Regions from separate parts of the Micromonospora sp. WMMD723 genome, predicted to be linked through region 1. Evidence: riboswitches for the same ligand, from Rfam matches in the RefSeq annotation. Region 1 holds a riboswitch; each other region holds the start of a gene.

What was found. Region 1 has a riboswitch for cyclic di-AMP ahead of ACN261_RS01455 (coiled-coil domain-containing protein). Riboswitches for the same ligand answer to the same signal wherever they lie in the genome.
Region 2: another riboswitch for cyclic di-AMP. It lies ahead of ACN261_RS18705 (C39 family peptidase); the one in region 1 lies ahead of ACN261_RS01455 (coiled-coil domain-containing protein).
Region 3: another riboswitch for cyclic di-AMP. It lies ahead of ACN261_RS09630 (NlpC/P60 family protein); the one in region 1 lies ahead of ACN261_RS01455 (coiled-coil domain-containing protein).
Region 4: another riboswitch for cyclic di-AMP. It lies ahead of ACN261_RS11815 (coiled-coil domain-containing protein); the one in region 1 lies ahead of ACN261_RS01455 (coiled-coil domain-containing protein).

The regions. Positions count from the first base shown of each region.
Region 1 is NZ_JBMKNR010000001.1:317,186-322,581, reverse strand. It holds gene ACN261_RS01480 (cellulose binding domain-containing protein) at 1-641, shown strand, start outside; gene ACN261_RS01475 (hypothetical protein) at 863-1,261, opposite strand; gene ACN261_RS01470 (hypothetical protein) at 1,419-1,562, opposite strand; gene ACN261_RS01465 (STAS domain-containing protein) at 1,918-2,280, shown strand; gene ACN261_RS01460 (SRPBCC family protein) at 2,379-2,846, shown strand; gene ACN261_RS01455 (coiled-coil domain-containing protein) at 2,954-4,012, opposite strand; cyclic di-AMP (ydaO/yuaA leader) riboswitch at 4,017-4,148, opposite strand; gene ACN261_RS01450 (cation diffusion facilitator family transporter) at 4,314-5,228, opposite strand; gene ACN261_RS01445 (HelD family protein) at 5,391-5,396, opposite strand, start outside.
Region 2 is NZ_JBMKNR010000001.1:4,234,319-4,239,714, forward strand. It holds gene ACN261_RS18690 (acyltransferase family protein) at 1-681, shown strand, start outside; gene ACN261_RS18695 (hypothetical protein) at 978-1,373, shown strand; gene ACN261_RS18700 (hypothetical protein) at 1,505-2,266, shown strand; cyclic di-AMP (ydaO/yuaA leader) riboswitch at 2,982-3,126, shown strand; gene ACN261_RS18705 (C39 family peptidase) at 3,398-4,246, shown strand; gene ACN261_RS18710 (CDP-glycerol glycerophosphotransferase family protein) at 4,380-5,396, opposite strand, start outside.
Region 3 is NZ_JBMKNR010000001.1:2,131,530-2,136,925, reverse strand. It holds gene ACN261_RS09660 (DUF4145 domain-containing protein) at 1-11, shown strand, start outside; partial or broken gene ACN261_RS09655 (HAD hydrolase-like protein) at 50-271, opposite strand; tRNA gene ACN261_RS09650 (tRNA-Gly) at 325-398, opposite strand; gene ACN261_RS09645 (M43 family zinc metalloprotease) at 633-1,667, shown strand; gene ACN261_RS09640 (pyridoxamine 5'-phosphate oxidase family protein) at 1,742-2,296, opposite strand; gene dcd (dCTP deaminase) at 2,442-3,020, shown strand; gene ACN261_RS09630 (NlpC/P60 family protein) at 3,070-4,110, opposite strand; cyclic di-AMP (ydaO/yuaA leader) riboswitch at 4,123-4,259, opposite strand; gene ACN261_RS09625 (NlpC/P60 family protein) at 4,415-5,396, opposite strand, start outside.
Region 4 is NZ_JBMKNR010000001.1:2,589,987-2,595,382, reverse strand. It holds gene ACN261_RS11825 (hypothetical protein) at 1-206, opposite strand, end outside; gene ACN261_RS11820 (YibE/F family protein) at 436-1,779, shown strand; cyclic di-AMP (ydaO/yuaA leader) riboswitch at 1,946-2,077, shown strand; gene ACN261_RS11815 (coiled-coil domain-containing protein) at 2,081-3,106, shown strand; gene ACN261_RS11810 (carbonic anhydrase) at 3,250-3,942, opposite strand; gene ACN261_RS11805 (helix-turn-helix transcriptional regulator) at 4,200-4,526, shown strand; gene ACN261_RS11800 (lipocalin family protein) at 4,588-5,190, opposite strand.

The DNA.
Region 1 (5,396 bases):
TCGACGGCAAGAGCGGCGTCTACCGCTCCGACAACTCCGGCGCGGCCTGGGTGCGGATCAACGACGACCAGCACCAGTACGGCAACGCGGGCGAGGCGCTGACCGGTGACCCCCGGGTCTACGGCCGGGTCTACCTGGGCACCAACGGCCGGGGCATCCTGGTCGCCGACCGGCTCGGCGGCACTCCCACCCCGACGCCGACCACCCCCGGCCCGACCACGCCGCCGCCGACCACCCCGCCCCCCACGACGCCTCCGCCGACCACCCCGCCCCCCACCACCCCGCCCCCCACGACGCCGCCGCCGACCACGCCGCCGCCGACGACTCCGCCGCCCACCGGTGGGTGCGCGGCGACGTACAAGGTGACCGGGTCGTGGCCGGGTGGCTTCCAGGGTGAGGTGACCGTGCGTAACACCGGCGTCAACGGGATCTCCGGCTGGACGGTGAACTGGACGTTCGCCAACGGTCAGACGGTCAACTCGCTCTGGGGTGGCACCTTCACCCAGACCGGGGCGAACGTCTCGGTGCGCGACGCCGGGTGGAACGGTGCGCTCGGGGGTGGCGCGAGCACCAGCATCGGCTTCACCGCCAACGTCACCGGCACCAACGCCGTTCCGGCGGTGACCTGCACCAGCCGCTGACAACTATCAACTATCCGACACTCGCCGGCTCCGCTCCCCGATCGGGGAGCGGAGCCGGCGGCACGTCCGGGCTGAGAGTGATCGACTCGGTGGTGGCGACGTTGCGGCATCAACCTGGGGTCTTTATCGCAACATTGCCCCAACGGGGGTGGATCGAAGACGGCGCAGGCCCCGGTCGACGCCGAGGAGCGTGACCGGGGCCTGCGCGTGCCGTGGAGCGGTCAGTCGTCCAGCCCGACGGGGGAGTTCGGCCGGTCCACGTCGACGAACTCGATGTCGTCGACGGCCCGGTCACCCCGGCTGCCGGCGGCCCGCGCGGCGGTGCCGGCGGCCCAGCCGATCGCCGCGCCGACCAGCGCCGCGCCGATCAGCAGGGTCCAGGGCAGGGCCGGCCGCCGGCCGGCGAGCGCGTCGAAGGCGAGCGTCGCCCGCCGACGGGCCTCGTCGGCGGTCGAGCCGACCAGGTCGCCGGCGTCGGCCAGCCCCGAGTCCCGGACCGACCGGGCGGCGTCCCGGACGCTGTCCCCGGCCGAGTCCACCGCCGAGAGCAGGTGGTGCCAGGCCTGGTCGGCGATCCGCTCGGGCTTGCTGCGGCGCTCCAGAAGGTTGCTGCCGATCATCGTGTTACCTCCTCGAATGCCGAAGTCTGCGGCCAGTTCGGATGTCGTCTCCGTGCCGCGGGACGGTCCTCGCCCCGGCCGGTCACCCGGCCGGTGTCCGAGCAGTGCCCCGCCCGCCCGGGTCGCAAACCCGGTACGCCCCGGTGACCCTCGCCGCTCAGCGCACCGAGACCACGGAGGTGGCGCGGGCGAAATCGTCCCCGTCGTCGTCATCGTCGTCGTCCCCGCCGCCGAAGCCGCAGGCCAGGACGAGAGCGAGTAGCGCGCCGACCCCGGCCAGGCCGAGCAGTCTCCTGAGCATCGATCCGTCTCCTCGATCGTGGTGACCCATCTCTCGCCCACGGTAGGCACCCGGCACAACCTGCACCGGGGGAGCCGGCGGGCCGCGAAGGGGAGCCGGCGGGGCTCGCCCGGCGTACCGCATCCGGGTGTCGGTGGACCGGGGCGGCTACTCTGGGACGGTTGGAACGGCCGAGCTGTGCCGTTCGTCTGAGGTGAACAGGACCAGCAACGGTGCGGAGAGGGACGGTCCGGTCCGTCCGGATCCGCGAATTGCTCATCCCGAGGGGTGGCGACCGAGGCCATCGGAGGAATACTCTCGGTCGCGGCCCGCGTACTGATGAGGCGCCCGGGGACGGGCGAGTGGAGGTGCTCGCGTGAGCCTGTCGATCGTGAAGTCGGTCCTGCCGGCCGGTGTCATCGAAATCGCCCCCCGTGGTGAGATCGACGTCGACACCGCCTACGAGGTACGTGAGGCGATCGCCGAGGTGCTGGCCAAGGGCCGGCCCGCGCGGATCGAGCTGAACATGCGACTCGTCACCTTCATCGACTCCGTCGGGATCAGCGCCATGGTCGCCGGCTTCCAGACCGCCGAGGTCAGCGGCGTCAAACTGATCGTCACCGAGCCGAGCCGGTTCGTGCACCGACAGCTCTGGGTCACCGGCCTGCTCGGGCTCTTCGGCGCCCCGGAGCCGTACTTCGCCGGTGCCGCCACCCCGGAGGTCCTGCCCGGCGCCTGACCGGGCCACCTGTCGGTGTCGACGCCACTGACCAGGGACGTTGCCAGTCCGTCTCCGGTACGGCACGATCGTGCGACCGACGACGGTCAGGAGGCCCGGTGGTCCGGCGGGAGAGCTTCAGCTACACGGTGCAGGCGCACTGCTCACCGGCCGACGCGATGGCGCTGCTGAGCGACCTGTCCCGGCAGGAGGAGTTGCATCCCCTGATCGTCCGGGTGCGCCGGCTGCCCGCCCGGCCGGGTGCCCTGGCCAGCTACGCGATCACCGACCGGCTGGAGCTGGGCCCGCTGCGGTTCCCCGTCACCTACCAGGCCGACGTGCTGCTGGCCGGCGACGACGAGATCGTGACGGTGGCCCGCCAGCAGCCCGGCACCACCGTGCGTAACCACACGCGGTTGCGGATGGAGGGTGACCTGCTGCGGATCGACGTGGAGATCACCCTCGCCGCGCCGGCCCCGCTGTTCGGCTACGCCTTCCGGCAGGCCCGCGCCGCCCACCTGGGGTTGGCCAGCCGACTCGGCGCGGTCCTGGACGGCCGGGCCGGCGACCCGCCACCCGCCGGCTGACCACCGCCGGCACCTGGGCCGCCCGGCCCGGTCGGCACCCGACCCGCCTGTTGCGGCCGGGCCGTGGTCCGGTGGTCCGCCCGCGTCGGACGGACCACCGGGTCGGCTCAGATCATCGACAGGTGTACGTGGTTGGTGTGGTCGCTGGACGGGTCCCCGTTGCCCCCGCTGTACGCCTTCCACCCGCTGCTCGGCAGCCAGATCCGCTTGAACCAGATCACGTAGAGCACACCGAGCCGGTCGGCGTTGCGGATGAAGTACGCGGCGAGGTTGTTGCCGTACGTCCGGTCGCCGCCACTGGCCACCCCGCCGAAGCCGCCCTTCTGGGCGGCGAAGTCGCACGCCCGGCCCTTGGGGTGCTCGCCGGAGCCGCTGGGTCGGTAGCAGGAGACGTACCTGGTGAAACCGGCGGCCTTGGCCTGGTTGAGGGCGTTGAGCGTGCGCGGGGTGATACAGCCGTTGGCCGGCGTCGGGTCGTTGACGCTGCACGACTCGGACGGCCAGGAGCCGTCGGAGTTGCGGGGCGCCCCCTTGGCGTTGCTGGTGGACGTGCCGTCGGAGCTGCCGGAGTCGCGGGAGGTGGAGGTCGGCTTGTCGGCGGCGGCCACCGCCAACGCCCGCTCGGCCTGCTCCCTGCGCTTGCCCATGGTGGCGACCTGCTTGCGCTGTTCGGTGATCTCCCGGGTGACCGCCGCCCGGGTCCGGGTGGCCTGGTCCCGGGTCTCGATCATCGTGCGCAGTTCCTGGTCCTCCCGGGTGGCGACCGTCTCCAGCGCCGCCGCGCGGTCCAGGAAACCGCTCGGGGTGTTGCTGTTGAGCAGGGCGGACATCGGCCCGAGCCGGCCGGTGCGGTAGGCCGCTCCGGCGATCTCGCCGACCTTGGCGGTCTGCGTGACCAGTTGCCCCTCGATGGTCTTGAGCTGCGCGTCGAGTTCCTGCTGGCGCTTGGTGGAGCGCTCCAGGGCGGCCTTGGCCTCCAGCCAGCCCTTGCTGGCCGCGTCGAGCTGGTCGCGCAGCGCCGGGGTGCCGCCCTCGTCGTCGTCGCCGGGGGCGGCGAGCCGGGTGGTGGGCGCGGCGGCGGCCGGGGTGAACGGCGCGGCCGACACGCCCAGGGCCAGGGCCGTGACGACTGCGGCCAGCAGCCGTGTGGTGGTGCGTACGTGCATGCGGATGTCCTTCCGTCAGCCGCCGACCGGGTTAGCTGACGGGTTCGGGACGGAAGATCCCTACCGCTTGCGCGGATGCACCCCAGGAACGTGGTTCCCCGGTTCGCCCGGGCGGGCGATTAGGCGGCGGCCTCTGCCTGGCGGAGACCGGGGCCGAGCCTACCGGTACGCGTGTGACGCCTGCCTACCTCGTGACTGAGGGTACGAGAGTGAATACTCTCAAATGGTTCAAACGACGCAAATTTCCGTGATCTCTGTGCGGGAGTACCCGGCGGGGCTGACTGTCCGGCCCAGGGTGGGGTCACCAGTGGGCGGGGCCGCACGCGCCGGGGCTCGCTCCGGGCTCGACCTGGAGGGTGGCGTGCTCGATGTGGAAATCCTCCCGCAGGGCGCCCCGGGCGGCCGCCAGCACCGTGCCGACCTCGGCGTCACCGGCCAGGGTGAGGTGGGCCGAGGCGACGTCCATGCCGGAGGTGAGCGTCCAGACGTGCAGGTCGTGCACCTCGGCGACCCCGGGCACGGCGGTCAGCCGGTCGTGCACGGCGGTCACCGGCAGGTGCTCCGGAGCGGCCTGGACCAGGATGCGCACCGCCGCCCGGCCGAGCCGCCAGGTGCGGGGCAGGATGAACACGCCGATCGCCACGGCGACCAGCGGGTCGGCCCACCACCAGCCGGTGCCGGCGATCAGCAGCGCCGCCACGATCACTCCGACCGAGCCGAGCAGGTCACCGAGCACCTCCAGGTACGCCCCGCGCAGGTTGATGCTCTCCTTGGCACCCTCCCGCAGCAGGCCGAACGCGACGATGTTGGCGAGCAGGCCGAGCACCGCCACCACCAGCATCGGGCCGGCCAGCACCTCGGGTGGCTCGCCGAACCGACGGACCGCCTCGATCAGCACGTAGACCGCCACCCCGCTGAGCAGGACGGCGTTGGCCAGGGCGGCGAGCACCTCCAGCCGGTAGAGGCCGAAGGTGCGCTGCGGGTCCCGGGCGGCCCGCCGGGTGGCGGTGATCGCGGCCAGCGCCATCCCGATGCCGAGCACGTCGGTGAACATGTGCCCCGCGTCGGAGAGCAGGGCCAGCGAACCGGTGCCGAAGGCGGCCACCGCCTCGACCACCATGAGCACGGCGAGCAGCCCGAACGCCGCCCAGAGCCGGCCCCGGTGCCGGTGCGCGGCGTTGCTCACCGTCGCGCTGTGGTCATGACCTGCGCCCACGTCCACACCTTCCGTCGCCGTCGGGACCACCGTCGCCGTCGGGACCACCGTCGCCGTCGGGACCACCGTCGCCGTCGCGGACCCGCTCCAATCTATGCTCACATCGCTATGTGTGCAAGTGACGGTCGGACGTCCGGCCAGGTGGGCCGGGGTGCCGGTCGGTCAGCC
Region 2 (5,396 bases), 3.9 Mb from region 1:
GCCGCTGCCGAGCTGCTGCGCCGTGGTCACTGGCGGGGCCCGGGGCTGCCCCTGGCCAGCCTGCTGTTCGTGGCCGTCTGGGTGGCGGCGCACTGGGTCCCGGCCGAGATGTGGGCGGCGCTGCTGTCGGTGGCGTACATCCTGGTCATCCCGGCGGCGGCCCGCGCGGACGTGCAGGGCCGCTGGTCACCGTGGCGGCACCGCAGCCTGATCTGGCTCGGTGAGGTGTCGTTCGCCTTCTACCTGGTGCACGTGCTGGTGATGATGACCGTCCTGCGGCTCACCGGGCACTGGGGCGTCGGGCTGTCCGGCTGGTCGGGGCCGCTGGCCGTGCTCGGCTTCCTGGTGGCGAACCTGGCGCTGGCCGCCGCGCTGCACCGCTTCGTCGAGACGCCGATGATGCGCCGCCTCGCCCCCCGCCGCCGCAAGCCGGCCGCCACCTCCGCTCCCGTCACCTCCGCCGCCGATGACGGCGTTGCCGCCTCTGACACCCCGGCTGCTCCCGGCGTTGCCGCCTCTGACACCCCGGCTGCTCCTGGCGTTGCCGCCTCCGACACCCCGGCTGCTCCCGGCGCTGCCTCCGCTCGCGGCGACGGCGTCGTGCCGGGGCCGAGGGGGGCCGGTGACGGGCCGCGCGACGGCCGTCCCGTCGAGTACGCCGGGCCGCGCGACCCGCGCTGACCCGCCCACCCGGCCCGGTTCCCTCCGTTCCCGCCGCCGGCGAGGACGCGCCGCAGTCGGGACACCGCCCTGTTCCGGCACCGGGATGGCGGGATCGGACCACATCCTCCCGGTGCCCCCTGCTCCGGCCGGGCGTCGGCGTGGACGTGTTCCGTCGGCCGCGATGCGTCGCCCCATCATGGACACCAACCGGCTGTGCGGGCCCAGGCCCCGGGTGACCTGCTCCTCCGCCTGCTCGGCGCGGCGACACGCCCGGCGGTGCTGCGGGTCGGTGACCCCTTCGGTAGCGTGGTCACGTGTTCCCGGTCGCGCCCACCAGTCCCCTGTGGTGGGTCGCGCGCGGGATGTCCCGGCTGCTCGCCGGCCTCGCCGTCGCACTCGCGTTCGCCGCCGCCGGCCCCGCCCCGGTCGGCCCCGCACTGTTCGACCCGGTCCCGGGCGCCCTGTCGGCCGACGCGGCGCACTCCTTCCCCGCCGCCGTCGCCTTCGACACCCCGTTCGGCCGGGGCGACGGCGTCCGCTCCGACGGCCGGGCGACCGAGCGGGCCGACGTGCTGGCGACCGAGCGGGTCGACGCCGGCGTGACCGCCGCACCGGCCGGTCCGGCACGGGAGCTTCCGGCCGCCACCCTGGTGACACCTGGCGGTCGGGTGCCCGCCACCGCCGGGCCCCGGGCACCCCCGGCAGGCTGAACCCGCCCCAGCGGGGGCCGCCCGCCACCACCACGACCTCGTCCCCGTACCACCCCGGGCGGACGTTGCCCGCAACGGTCCCGCCCCGGTACGGCCCCGACCCGCCACATCCGCCCGCGAGGTGTCGACCCGTGAACACCGTGCTGTCCCAGTTCCTGATCGGGGTGCCGACCGCCACCGCGATCTGGTCCCTGCTGCTCGTCCTCGCGCTGACCGGCCTCGCCGTCCTGGTCGCCCGCCCCGAGCGGGACCAGGCGACCGAGGTGACCCCCGTCGCGCCGCCGCCGGACGCCCCGCCCCCGGTCGCCGACCTGCGGCGTTACGCCGAGGAGGTGGCCGTCGCCGCCGCCGGGGCCGCCCAGACCGCCCGCCGGCACCGGACCGCCTGGCTGGCCGCCCAGGACACCCTGGAACGGGCCTGGCAGGCGTACGACGAGGCCGAGACGGCCGCCCGCCGGTTCCTCGGCGCGGGGGCGCTGCCCAGCCCGCGTACCCCCCGGACACCCGCCGAGTACGCGGGCCGGGAGCGGTGGCTGCACCAGGAGGCGGTGGCGGCGCACTGGCGGGGCGAGTTGTCGGTGGAGCGGCTGCGGGACGTCTTCGCGCACCGCGACGGCTGGGACCCGCGCCGGCACCCCGTCGAGCACGAGGTGATGCTGGCCCGGGCGGTCCGGGAGGACCGGCGTGCGGCGTACCGGGCGGCGGCCTGGCGGGAGAGCGTCGCGTGGCGGGACGCCGAGCTGGCCGCCGAGGCCGCCCGTTCCCTGGCCGCCGAGGCGTACGCGGCGACGCAGCGGGTGCGGCCGGGCCGGGTCCCGCGGCCCCGTACCGCGACGTCGGCGGCGACCCGCCTCACGCAAGCCACCCGCTGGCACCCGGCCCGGGTCGGCTGACCGCCCCGGGACCACCGCTCCCGGACCGGACGAGGTCCGGTCCGGCCTGGCCTGGCCCGGTCCGGCCTGGCCTGGCCCGGTCCGGCCTGGCCTGGCCCGGTCCGGCCTGGCCTGGCCTGGCCCGGTCCGGCCTGGCCTGGCCTGGCCCGGTCCGGCCTGGCCTGGCCTGGCCCGGTCCGGCCTGGCCTGGCCCGGTCCGGCCTGGCCTGGCCCGGTCCGGTCCGGTCCGGCCCGGGGTGATCGACACAACGACGCGCAGATGGCGGTGTCCGTGCCGCGTTGACCCCACGACCTCGGCCCCGTTGCGGATGCCGTGCCCCCGCCCCTGCGGTCCCGTTGCGGGCGGTGGTCCTGCCCGGGGCCGCGCGGACCGGGGGACCGGGGGACCGGGGAGACCGGGGGACCGGGGGTCCCGGGGACCGAATTGTTATCCAGGCCGGTGTGGGTGCGGTCACGTCCCGGCGGAACCGGACACCCCGTCACACCCGGTCACATCGACTCCGATGATCATCGGAGGTTGCGGGTCGGCTGTCCGGTCACGGCCCTGTCGAGCCCCGACGGCCATTCGTCCCCGGCCCGCACCCCCGCTGCCCGACTGCCCCGCAAATCGGCCGACCCGGCGATGTTTACGCAGGTCACGGGGCTTGGCGGGAGGGAAGGGCGGCCAGTAGTGTCGCTGCGGTCCGGTGCGGTTTCCGATCGCAGGAGGCGACGCCGCGCCGACCCGCTCAATCGTGCACGGCACGAACCGGGGACCCACACGCACCACCTGGGGTGAATCTCCGGGCCACGGCCCGGGGTAGGGCGATCTTCCCGCCCGAATCCGTCAGCTAACCCGGTCGGCGGCAGCGGAAGGAGTTTCATCCTCGTGCAGCATGACCCCACCCCTCGGTGGTTCCTCCACCTCGGTGCCGGGGTGCCGCCGGACCGTCGCGCCTGACGCGCTGACCCGGCCGTCCACCCCGCCGCCCGACCCCGGTCGGGCGACCCGCCGATCCGTCCGGCTCCCGTCGGGCGGTCCCTGCCGAACGAGCGTCCGAACACCCGATCCGCGCGTGGCGTACCCGCCGCGTGCCGGTCCGGCGTGCCCGGCCGCCTCGCCCCGTGGAGGAACACCCCGTGAAGCACCACATGAAGCGTCAGCTCCGCCGGCTGGGCGCCCAGCGCCCGTACCGGATGGTCGTCGGCTCGGCGGCGGTCCTCGTCCTGGCCGCCGGCGGCACCGCCCTGGCCGCCGGGGTCGACGACGCCCCGACCGACCAGCACGCCACCGCCGTTGCCGAGACCGCCCCCCGCCTCGACGACGTCGCCAGCCGCGCCCAGGCCCGGGTCGCCGTCCCCGCCCCGGCCGGCCCGTCGGCCACCCCCTCGACCAGCCCGTCGGCGAGCCCCACCCCGTCGCCGCGGGTCACCCGGGCCAAGGCCCGCGCCACCGCCGACCCGGACCTGACCCGCAGGGCGACCCCGAAGCCCCCGTCGTCGAAGGTCCTGCGCTACGACTACCAGGCCCAGATCACCTACTACTACTGCGGCCCGGCGGCGGTACGCAACGCGCTCAGCGCCGCCGGCATCGAGCGCGGCCAGGACGCCCTCGCCGCCCAGTTGGGCACCACCGAGATGGGCACCAACTCGGCCGAGGACACCACCCGGGTACTCAACGCCGTGGTCAAGGGGGACCCGTACCGGACCCGGATGTTCGCCGGGACCCCGAGTGACGCGCAGATCGAGCGGCTGCGGGCCGACGTGGTCGCGGCGGTCACCGACCGGCGGGCCGTGGTCGCGAACGTGGCCGGGGACGCCACCGACCTCGACGGCGGCTGGCACTCCTTCCCCGGCGGCCACTACGTCGCCGCCGTGGGCTACCGGGACAACGGCCGCACCGTGCGGATCGCCGACTCGGCCGACCCGTCGCTGCCGGCCTACTGGGTCAGCGTGACCACCCTGGCGAACTGGATCGCCACCCGGGGCTACTCCGCCTGACCGACCCACCCCACCCGCCCCGGCCGCCCCGACCACGGGTGGCCGGGGCGGTGCTCGTCATGGGGCCGATACAGCGATGTCAGCGGACTCGGATACCGCGACACCGCCCCGATAGGCGTCGGGCACCGCCGGCTCAGGCCCGGGGGGAGAGGACCGGGGCGGTCCGGGGCGTCGGCGGGGTCCAGCCCGGCTCCAACTCCCGGCGGGCGGCGTCGAGGAAACCGTCGGCGTACCCGTCGGCGGGGAAGTCGCCCAGGTAGCGGCGGCGGGTGTCCCACCGGGCCGCCGCCAGCGGGTCGGTGTCCAGCAGGCCGGTCAGCACCTCGTCGAGGTTGGCCATGTCCCGGCGCAGCACGTAACCGGAGCGGGCCAGCGGGAACCGGTCCAGGAACTCGTCGCCGTCGACGCCCAGGTCGGTCACCGCGTACGGCTTGCCCGAGTAGAGGTAGTCGGAGATGACCCCGGAGACGTCGGAGACCAGCGCGTCGGAGCGGTTGACGCAGTCGGTCAGGCTCAGCTCGCGGCTGGCCGCCGCACCCCACAGGTGCTGCCGGCCCGTACGGGTCCGGTCGGCGGCGAGCAGCTCGGTGAGCCGGGCCAGCTGCCGGGCCGAGGCCGGGTTCTGCCCGGTGTACGGGTGGGCCCGCAGGATCACCGTGGCCCCCCGGTCGAGCAGCCGGCGCAGCAGTGGCTCGGCCACCGGCAACGAGCAGTAGTTGGCGTCGGCGTGGTGGCCGGTCCAGGTGGGGGTGTAGAGCACGGTCGGGGCGGCCGACGGGCGGGCCTCCCCGCGTACCTCGATGGCTTCGACCTGGGGGCGGCCGACCACGACGAACTTCTCGGCGGGGATCTCCACGCCGGCCCGCGCGTACCGCTCGATCGCCGCCGGACCGGCCACGAAGATCTTGTCGAAGATGGCCGAGACCGGGTTGGCGCTGGGGGCCTTGTCGCTGTCGCCGTGGTGCAGTTGCACGTGGGTGAGCTGGGTGAACCGGATGCAGTGGCTGTTCTTCGCCCCGTGGTTGACGTAGAACGCCACCCGCAGGCTGGGCACCAGCGCCTCGTCCATCGCCTTGAGGGTGGGGCAGTAGACCACCGGGGCGCTCGTCGCGGCGGCGATCGTGGGCAGGAACTCCGGCTCCCGCAGCAG
Region 3 (5,396 bases), 1.8 Mb from region 1:
CCCCGAGATGACGCTCGCTCCCCCTGATGTCCCTCACCGTTCCTGCAGCTCAGTTGCACTCGGGGGAGACCGGGGACAGCACCTCGGCGATGTCTCCCATTGACGTGATGACGACGTCTGCCGCCGCGAACAAGTTGATCTTCCACGCTCGGTTGGCGTAGCCGCTAGCGGCCACCCCGGCGGCACGGGCTGCCTCGATGTCCGAGAGCGAGTCGCCGACCAACACGCAAGACGCCGGCTCGACTCCGAGGGCTCGTACCGCATCAAGGACTAGAACAACGGAAGCCCTGGCGGAACATCTGTCCTGACCAGGGCTTCCGTGCGTGGAGCGGGTGACGGGAATCGAACCCGCACTGTCAGCTTGGGAAGCTGATGTTCTGCCATTGAACTACACCCGCAAGCGGCACCACTGTACCTGAGGTGACCACGCCCGCGCACCCGGGCACCCCCGCGCGTCGTCGACAGCCAATCGTGACGATCAGTGCACGCAGGGTACAAAAGAAACGGTCAGATGTTTCACACAAGCAGCTTGGGGACGTTCTCAAACGTGTCGATCAGTTGTAACGTCACCCCCACGTTCACGACCTCGGTGCGACATACCCCCTGTCGCGCCGCCAGAAAGAGGTGGGCCCATGGGACTGCGTCCCAACCTGCTGACCCGGCGTGCCGCCGGTGTCGCGTCGACGACCTTCGCGCTGCTGCTGAGCACCGCTGCGGTGGGCGTCGTACCTGCGGCTTCCGCGTACTCCGCAGCCCCCGACAACACGTCCTGTGCGGAGCCGGCCGACGCCCACGCGGACGTCCACTCCGACGCCCGCGTCCGTGGCGGCAGCAAGGCCGCCCACAAGCGGCACGACCCGAACGAGCTGACCACCAAGCAGGTCCAGGATCGGGAGGCGGAGTTCGCCGCCGCCCTGCGCAACGCGAAGCTGCGGTCGAAGTCCAGCCACCGCAGCGGCTCGACCGAGGGCACGACGGTGGCGCTGGCCGCGATCAGCGTCCCGGTCGTCGTGCACGTCATCCAGCGGGACAGCACCCGGGCCGGGGGCAACATCCCCGACTCGATGATCAACTCGCAGATCAGCGTGCTCAACCAGGCGTACAGCGGTGCGACCGGTGGGGCCGCCACGGGTTTCACCTTCCAGCTTCAGAAGATCAACCGGGTCACCAACGCCTCGTGGTACCCGATCGTGCAGGGCTCCTCCGCCGAGCGGGCGATGAAGACCTCGCTGCGCACCGGCGGCAAGAACACCCTCAACATGTACCTGGGTGAGCTGAGCGACGACCTGCTCGGCTGGGCGACGTTCCCCAAGCGCACCCTGGACGTGATGGACGGCGTCGTGGTGCTCGGCGAGTCGCTGCCGAACGGCACCGCCACCAACTACAACCTGGGCGACACCGGCACCCACGAGGTCGGCCACTGGCTGAACCTCTACCACACCTTCCAGGGTGGCTGCTCGGGCTCGGGCGACGGCGTCTCGGACACCCCGGCCGAGCGTGAGCCGGCCTACCAGTGCCCGACCGGTCGGGACACCTGCACCGCGACCGGCAAGGACCCGATCACCAACTTCATGGACTACACCTACGACTCGTGCATGTACCAGTTCACCGCTGGGCAGGCGAGCCGCATGGTGAACGCCTGGAGCGCATACCGCGCGTCGGCCTGACCCGGCTGGCACGACACAGCGTCAGGTGCCGGCTCCGTCCCTTCGGGACGGGGCCGGCACCGTCGTTTCCGGGGTCAGGCGGCGGTGCGGCGGGTGTCGAACCCGTGCCGGCCACGCCGGGACGGTCGCTGGTCGGGCAGGCCGGCGACACCGTGCCGACCGGGGACCGGGTCGAGCCAGACCTGCACGGCGGGACGCCCCGCGTCGCCGCCGAACGGGCCGCCGTGCTCGCGCCGGGTGAGCATGGCGACGTCGACGCTGAACTCGAAGAGCCGCCAGTCGACCTGCGGCGCGGCCCGACCGATCTCGGCCACCAGTGCCACCCGGGCCGGGTCGGTCACCGGCTCGGCACGACCGGCGACGTACGCCTCGTCGTCGCTCTCCTCCGGTGGGAACGAGTGGAGCGCGTAGCGGCCGTCGCGTTCGAGGTCACGCCGCTTGGGCGAGTCGACGACGAAGCAGAACAACCCGCCGTCGGTGACCAGCGGGCAGACCGGGTGCACCCGGGGACCGCCGTCGGCGCGGACGGTGGCCAGGTAGCCGAAACCCGACCCGTACTGCTGGAGAAGAAGGCGGATCCCGTCGGCGAGGCGGGGCTCGTCGGCGGCGAATGCGGACCAGGATGCCATGCGGTCATCCTATCGAACATACGTTCGAGAATCAGCCCGACACGCAGGTCGAACGGCCCGACGTGCGCCTCCGCGCAGCGACGACGCCGGCCGGTGGGGCGGCCCGGTGGGCAGGTCCGGCCGGCCCGCTGGATAAGGTGTCCCGATGCTGCTCTCCGACCGGGACCTCGTCTCCGAGATCAAGGCGGGCGCGCTGGCGCTGGAGCCGTTCGAACCGAGTCTGGTGCAGCCCTCCAGCATCGACGTGCGCCTCGACAAGCTGTTCCGGGTGTTCAACAACCACCTCTACACCCACATCGACCCGGCGGTGCAGCAGGACGACCTGACGTCGATGGTGGAGGTGCCGGCGGGCGAGCCGTTCGTGCTGCACCCGGGCGAGTTCGTGCTCGCCTCCACGCTTGAGGTCATCTCGCTCGGCGACCAGCTCGCCGGCCGGCTGGAGGGCAAGTCGAGCCTCGGCCGGCTGGGGCTGCTCACCCACTCGACCGCCGGTTTCATCGACCCGGGTTTCTCCGGCCACGTCACGCTGGAGCTGTCGAACGTGGCCAATCTGCCGATCACCCTCTGGCCGGGCATGAAGATCGGCCAGCTCTGCATCTTCCGGCTCTCCTCGCCGGCCGAGCACCCGTACGGCTCCGCGGTGTACGGATCGCGCTACCAGGGCCAGCGGGGACCGACCCCCAGCCGTTCCTGGCAGAACTGGCGTACCTGGCCCATCGGCTGACGCGGCGTGCCGCGTCCGGGCCCCGGGACCGGGGCCCGGACGCGGTGGCTCAGCCGGGTCGGCCGTAGCTGTTGACCGGCCCGTCGTCGACCCGCTTCATCGTGATCGGTTTGCCGGCCTGGGAGGCGTGCACGACCCAGCCGCCCCCGACGTACATCCCGACGTGGTGCAGGTCGGAGTAGTAGAAGACCAGGTCGCCGGGGCGCAGGTCGGCCCGGCTCACCCGGTCGGTGACCTGGCGCTGCTGCCGGGCGTTGTGCGGCAACGACACCCCGGCCTTCGCCCAGGCGGCCATGGTCAGCCCGGAACAGTCGTAGTTGTTCGGGCCGGCCGCGCCCCACACGTACAGCTTGCCGATCTGGGCGCAGGCGAACTTGACCGCCGTACCGGCCGGGCCACCGGGGTAGCCGGCGGGGCACGGGGCCGGGCGCAGCTTGCCACCGCCGCCGTTGCCGTAGACCGTCAGCCGCAGCTTCTGCAACCTGTCGATCTCGGTGTTGATCTGCTTCTTGCGGGCCGCGAGCTGTGCTTCGGTACGGGTGAGCTGGGCGACCATCTCGTCCAACGGCGCCTTGGTGGCGGCGAGTTCGTCGCGGAGCTGGGCGACCTCCCGCACCTCGCGCTGCTGGCGACTGGCGAACCGGTCCAGCAGCCCCAACTGTTCGACCACCTGGCTCGGGCTGCGGCTGCCCAGCAGGGCGTTGACGGTGGACACGTTCTCGCCCTTGTACGCCTGCACGGCGAGGCCGCTGACCTGGTTCATCGCCTGGTCGACGCGGCGTTGCAGGGGGGCGATCCGCTTGCCGAGCGCGTCGGCCTGCCGGCGCTTGGCGGCGAGGTCGATGCGGGTGGCGTTGTGCTGTTCGATGAGCGGTTCGAGCTTGTTCCAGTCCTGGTCGATCTGTCGCTCGATCTCGGCGACCGAGGGGTCGGCGTGCGCCGCCGTGGGGCCACCTGTCAACACGACCGCGGCAGCGGCCAGGGTGGCGAGGGTGGTGGTGAAGCGGGACCAGCGTGGGCGCGGCACCGTCGTGTTCCGGGCGACCTGGGTCGTCCGGTGCGACGGTGGCCGCGGGGCATGGTGTGCCACCGGGCTCCGGGCTCCTTCTTCCTCGACCGCCTACCGGGTTAGCTGACGGGTTCGGGCGGGAAGGGAGCGCCCTACCGCGGTGGTCGCGGATTCACCCCGGCGTACCTGGGTCCCCGGCTCGCCCGGAGGCGACTCGGCGGTGCCGGCCGACGCCGCCCCGGGTGGGGCGGACCTGGTGCCGACCGACGATTGACCAGAGTAGAGACGCTCGTTATCGATCCGCAACCCGCCGTGCCGGCACACTCCGTGACCGGAAAGCACGCAACCCCCGGCCCGTCGGGCCGGGGGTTGACGTATGCGCTGGTCAGGGACGGCGGAAGCCGGCCACCGGCATGTAGTTGATGCTGGTCACCTGGACCGGCTTACCGGTCCGGGGTGCGTGCACCATCATGTCGTTACCCAGGTAGAGCCCGACGTGGTGCAGGTCGCTGAAGAAGAACACCAGGTCGCCGGGGCGGGCCTCGGAGCGCGGGATGGCCTTGCCCTCGTTCCACTGCGCACCGGTGAAGTGGGTCAGCGAGATGCCTGCCGCCTTGTACGCGAACTGGGTGAGCCCGGAGCAGTCGAACGAGTTCGGCCCGGTAGCACCCCAGACGTACGGGTCACCGACCTGCGCGCAGGCGGTCGCGATCGCGGTCCGGGCGGCGGAGCTGACCACACCGTTGATCGTGGGGCAGCCGTTCACCTTCACCGTGGTCTTCGGCATCGCCGCCTGCAGCCGCTTGATCTCGGCGTTGATCTGCGTCTTCTTGGCCGCGAGTTCCTTCTCCTGCTTCACCTCGGCGGCGATCAGGGTGTCGAGCTTCTGCTTCTCGGCGTCGTACTTGCGGCGGACCACGAGCACGGCCTCGACCTCCCGGCGCTGCTCGGCGGCGAGCCGGTCCAGGATGGTCAGCTGCGCGGCGAGGGTGCCCGGCCTGGTGGTGGTGAGCAGCGCGCTCAGCTCCTGCGAGGGGCCGGACTTGTAGTAGCGGGAGGCGAGGTCACCGACCCGACCCAGGGCGAGTTCACTCTGCAGGGCCAGCGGCTCGATCTTCTTCTGGAGGTCGGCCGACTTCTTGCGGTTGACCTTGAGCTGGGCCCGGACCTTGTTGTAGTCCTCGATGGTCGGTTCGAGCTGTTCCCACTGCTTGTCGAGGGCCGCCTCGATCTCCTCGGGCGACGGCGCGGCGTGGGCCGGCACGGCGAGCATCCCGGCACCGACGGCGACGGCCGCGACCAGGGTGAGCAGGCGGCGGGCGACCCGCCGGAGGGCTGCCGGCCGGGCGGGCGGCTGGCCCTGGGCG
Region 4 (5,396 bases), 2.3 Mb from region 1:
AGGGACGACCGGTCGACCGGGGCGTCGTGCCCGGCGGTGGACCGGTGCGGGCCACCCGTCGCGGTGTCCTGGCTGGCGGGGTGACCCCCGGCGAGGTGCGTGTCGTGGCCGAGGGTGTGCATCGCGGCGAGCCCCAGCAGCGTGCCGACGAGCAGGAGCAGCCGCAGCCACCGCCCGGTCGTCGTCGCCGTACCCGCCCGCCGCACGGCTCCACGCTAGCCGTCCGGGCCGCCCGGCGGGCCGGTACGGGTGGGTCGGCGCGCGTCGGGCCCGACCCGCGTCGCCGCCACCCCTCGACCTACCGTGGGCAGGGCGAACCGGGCGGGCGGGCCGGGGTGGTGGCTACCATCGTCCGACGACGACCCGCCGCCCGTGGTGAACCGGATGGCCGGCTGACACGTATCCCGTCCCGGATCGTTGGGAGAACTCGCACGCATGGGCGCCGACCACACCCGTCCCGCTCCGTCCACCCCGCCGCGGGTGCGGCGGCTCCTCGTCATGACGGTGGTGCCGCTCATCGTGGTCACGGTGATCGCCACGCTGGTGCTCTGGCCCGGCGCGACCCCGAAGATCGACCAGGGCGAGCAGGTGCCCCGCCACCACGGCACGGTGACCCGGGTGGTGACCGAGCCGTGCCCGCCCGCGCCGCAGACCCCCGACGGCCCCTCCGGGGTGGCCGACGGGCCGTGCGGGACGGTGACCGTCGCCGTCGAGCAGGGGCCGGACGCGGGCCGTGAGGTGCAGACGCCGGTGCCGTCGGGGCCGGGAGCGCCGACGGTGGCGGTCGGCGACGAGGTGGTGCTCGTCGCGCTGGCCGACCCGAGCGATCCGTCGGCGAGCAGCTACCACATCGCCGAGCACCAGCGGGGCATGCCGCTGCTCTGGCTGGTCGCCCTGTTCGCGGCGGCGATCGTGGCATTCGGCCGGCTACGCGGGCTGGCCGCCCTGGCCGGTCTCGGGGCCAGCTTCGCCATCCTGTTGACCTTCGTGGTGCCGGGCATCTCCGCCGGGGGCGCGCCGCTGCCGATCGCGGTCACCGGCGCCGCGTTGATCATGTTCGTGGTGCTGTACCTGACCCACGGGATCACCGCGCAGACCTCGGTGGCGGTGCTGGGCACGTTGGGCAGCCTGGTGCTGACCGGCGTGCTGGGCACGCTGGCCACCGCCGCCACCCACCTGACCGGGTACGGCAGCGAGGAGGCCACCACGCTGTCGATGTACCAGCGTGACGTGGACCTGCACGGCCTGCTGCTGGCCGGGATCATCATCGGTTCGCTCGGTGTCCTGGACGACGTCACGGTCACCCAGGCAGCCACCGTCACCGAGCTGGCGCACGCCAACCCGGGGCTGTCGAGGTTGCAGCTCTACCGGGCGGCGACCCGGGTCGGCCGGGCGCACATCGCGTCCACGGTCAACACGATCGTGCTGGCGTACGCGGGCGCGTCGCTGCCGTTGCTGCTCCTGCTCACCGCCGACAGCCGCCCGGTGAGCCAGATCCTCACCAGCGAGTTCCTGGCCCAGGAGATCGTCCGTAGCGCGGTGGCGACCCTCGGCCTGGTGGCGGCGGTGCCGCTGACCACCGGGTTGGCCGCGCTGGTCGTGACCGCCGGGCGGGGACCGGCCGACGCCGGTACGGCCGGGCCGCCACCCACCCCACGTCCCACCCCCGACCGTGCCGAGGCGTTGGAGGCGTTGAGCGCGCCCCGGCACGGTGCACCGTCCACCCCGGCCCCCGCACGGTGGCCGGACCCGGAAAGGAGCACGGACACCGCATGGTGACACTGCGCTGCGTGACCGGAGGCGAGGTCGCGGCTGTCGGTCGCGTCACTGATTACCCCTCGCTATCGGGAAAATACTCATTTGGTCGGGTTGCGGGCGTAGATCCCCGGTACGACTCTCGGGTAACCTCGCTGCCGGTCACCGCCGAAGGCGCCCACCGGCGCCAGCGGTGCCACCGCCCAATCGCCGTACGGCGAGCCGGGGAACCGAGCACCTGGGGTGAATCCGCGCCAGCGGTAGGGGCCACTTCCGTCCCGAACCCGTCAGCTAACCCGGTCGGCGGTCGACGGAAGGGAAAACTGTGACGGCACCCCTACGCCGCTGGTTGACGCCGGCAGTGGCCGTACTCGCCGCCCTGGCGATCGTCGCCGGACCGGCCGCCGCCCCCGCGACGGCCGCGCCCAACGCGCCCACCCCCTCGGGGCACGAGGAGGACGACGAGCCGAAGCTCCTCACCGACGTCATCGAGGCCACCAACCGGGAGTATTCGGCGGCGAAGACCCGGCTGGAGAAGTCCAAGAAGCGCCAGCTCGAATACGCCATCGAGGTGGAGAAGGCGGAGCAGGAGCTGGCGGCGCTGGCCCCGCAGGTCACCGAGATCGCCGCCCAGTCGTACCGGACCGGTCGGGTCGGCGCGGTCGCCGCGCTGCTGGAGAGCGACGCGCCTGACGCCTTCGTCCGCCGGGCCGCCGCCCTGGACGAGCTGAACATGGTCAACGCCGGCAAGCTGGCCGAGGTCAACAAGGTCAAGACCCGGGCCGAGCAGGCCAAGCTCGCCGTCGACGCCGAGGTCCGGGAGCAGCAGAAGCAGACCAACCTGATGGCCAAGAAGAAGACCGAGGCCGACAAGGCGCTGGCCCTGGTCGGCGGCCGGGGCTTCACCGGCGGCCTGGTCGACGCGACGTCCCCGGTGGCCCGCGTCGCCCCCGGCCAGACCGCCGACGGCGATTGGCGTGGCGAGTCGTGCAGCGAGAACGACCCGACCACGTCCGGCTGCATCACCCCGCGCACGCTGCACATGTACAAGGAGGTCAAGCGGGCCGGGTTCAACCGGTTCGTCGGCTGCTACCGCCCCGGTGGGCCGTGGGAGCACCCCAAGGGCAGGGCGTGCGACTGGTCGTTGCAGAAGAGCGGGTTCAGCCCGTGGCACAACAACGACACCCGGATGTACGGCAACAACCTCGCCGCGTTCCTGATCCGCAACTCGGACCGGCTGGGCATCTACTACGTGATCTGGAACCGGCAGATCTGGTTCCCGGCCAACGGCTGGAGTTCGTACTCGGGACCGTCCGACCACACCGACCACGTCCACGTGTCACTGCTGTAGCGACCGTGTTCGACACCACGGCGGCGATGGTGCGGTGTCCGGGTCCCTGGACGCCGCGCCACCGGCCCCGATGAGTTGTTCGGGCCACGCACGACGAAGGCCGCCCGGCTGAGCCGGGCGGCCTTCGTCGTGACCGGTGCGGGTCAGGAGGCGACGGGTGCCGACGCGGCACCGGCCGGCACGGCCGGTGCGGGCACCGCGGCGGCGGGCTCGGACAGCACGGCGGCGGGCTCGGGGGCCGGGGCGACCTGGTGGACCTCGCCGGCGGCGAGGCGGTAGGACATGCCGACCACCGCGCACCGACCGGCGACCACCTCGGCGGCGATCACCGGCGAGTTGCCGAGCAGCACCTCGACGGTCTGCGCGATGTGGATGTCGACGATCCCGTCGATGTCGTGCACCCCCTGCTGGGCCGCGCGACGCAGGCTCGGCCCGACGGCGGCGACCACCGAGTAGAGGTGCCCCGGGGGCTGGGTGCCGGTGCGGGCCGTGTCCCGGGCCGCCTGCACCGCACCGCAGGAGTCGTGCCCGAGGACCACCACCAGCGGGGTGCCGAGCACCGTGACCGCGTACTCGACGCTGCCGAGCACCTCGGGCCCGGCGGTGTGCCCGGCGGTCCGGACCACGAAGAGGTCACCGAGACCCCGGTCGAAGATGATCTCGGCGGCGAGCCGGGAGTCGGAGCAGCCGACGATGACGGCGAAGGGATGCTGACCGTCGGCGACGGCGGCGCGGTGCCCGGCGTCCTGGTTGGGATGACGGGGCACACCGGCGACGAACCGCCGGTTGCCGGCCTGCAACTCGGCCAACGCCTGGGTCGGAGTGATCGGGGCCATTGCCTCACCTCGGTCCGGAATCGCACCTGGTCACGCCGGCCGGCGGCGACGACGGCCGTGTCCCCACGGTCACACGCAGCTAAAGGTACGTCAAGATTTCGTGATACACGTTTCAGGCGTCGGTCGGCGCGGTGTCGACGGCGTGTCGGAGCCGGGGCGCGCACCGGACCGGCGGGCGACCCCGCAGGCTCGACCCGGCCGACCGGCGCGGCCCGTCGGGGCGGCCGACGACGGGTCTCCCAGGTACGGGCCATACCATGACCGGCATGGCGACAGGCGGCACGGGGAGCACCCGGAACTGGACGTTCCTCACCAACCACGGCCATGTGCTGCTCGCCATCGCCCGGAACCCCACCGCCCGCCTCCGCGACGTCGCCGACGAGGTCGGGGTGACCGAACGGGCCGCCCAGGCGATCGTCGCCGACCTGGAGGCCGGCGGCTACCTGCGGCGTACCCGGGTCGGCCGGCGCAACGAGTACACGCTCAACCCGAGCGGCCACTTCCGGCACCCCGCCGAGGCCGACCGCCAGGTCGGCGCCCTGCTCGCCCTGTTCAGCCCCGACCCGGCCGACGCCGGGTCCTGAGCCGCCGGGCCCGGACGCCGACGGCCCGCCCCGGCGGGGACGGGCCGTCGCGGGTGGAGGGTCAGCAGAAGCTGCCCGCTCCGCCGCCACCGTCCTGCCGGGTGGTGCGGAAGTCGCACAGGTCGTAGCCGTTGGCGGTGAGCACCGCCTTCGCCGCCGCCGTCTGCGCCCCGGTCAGCGCCGGCTCCCGGGAGAGGACGAAGCCGGTGCTGCGGTCCGGGTCGCCGACGACCGCCCACCGGTAGCCGGAATCGAGCCCGATCACCACGTAGTTCGGCCCACCCAGGTAGATCCACCTACCGCCGAGCTTGAGGAAGGACACGGTCAACGCCGAGTCGGCCGGCGGGTTCTCACTGCGGGCCCGCCCGGTGACCGCGCTGGTGGTGCCCACGATGGTGCGGCAGGCGTTGCGGACCCCGATGGTGCCGTCGGGCTGGACGTCGTACCGCGCCGTCACGTTCTTGTAGCACTGGATCTCGAAGATCGCCGGGATGGCGGCGATCTGGTACCAGTCACCCGCGTAGCGCTCGACGTCGACGTCGGCCACCGGGGTGAGCGGTCCGGTGTCGACGGCGGTCGGCGCGGCCTGCGCGGGTGCGGCGGTGGCCAGCACCGCCGCGGCGGCGACCGCGACAGCCGCGACGGCCTGACGGCGTACTCCCATGGTGTCTCCTCCGGTCTGTCGGTCCGGCGCGACGGACGTCACGCCGACCGCGGAATTGCCCGGACCCACCGGCCGGAAACTGTAGGCATTCTCATTCCTGTCAATGCATCCGGACGCAGGCCAACGGCCGTATCCCTGGTGGGAACAGTCCGTCCACACGGCACACCGTGGCCCGACTCACTCCTCCGGTCGGGTCACCGCCGCTG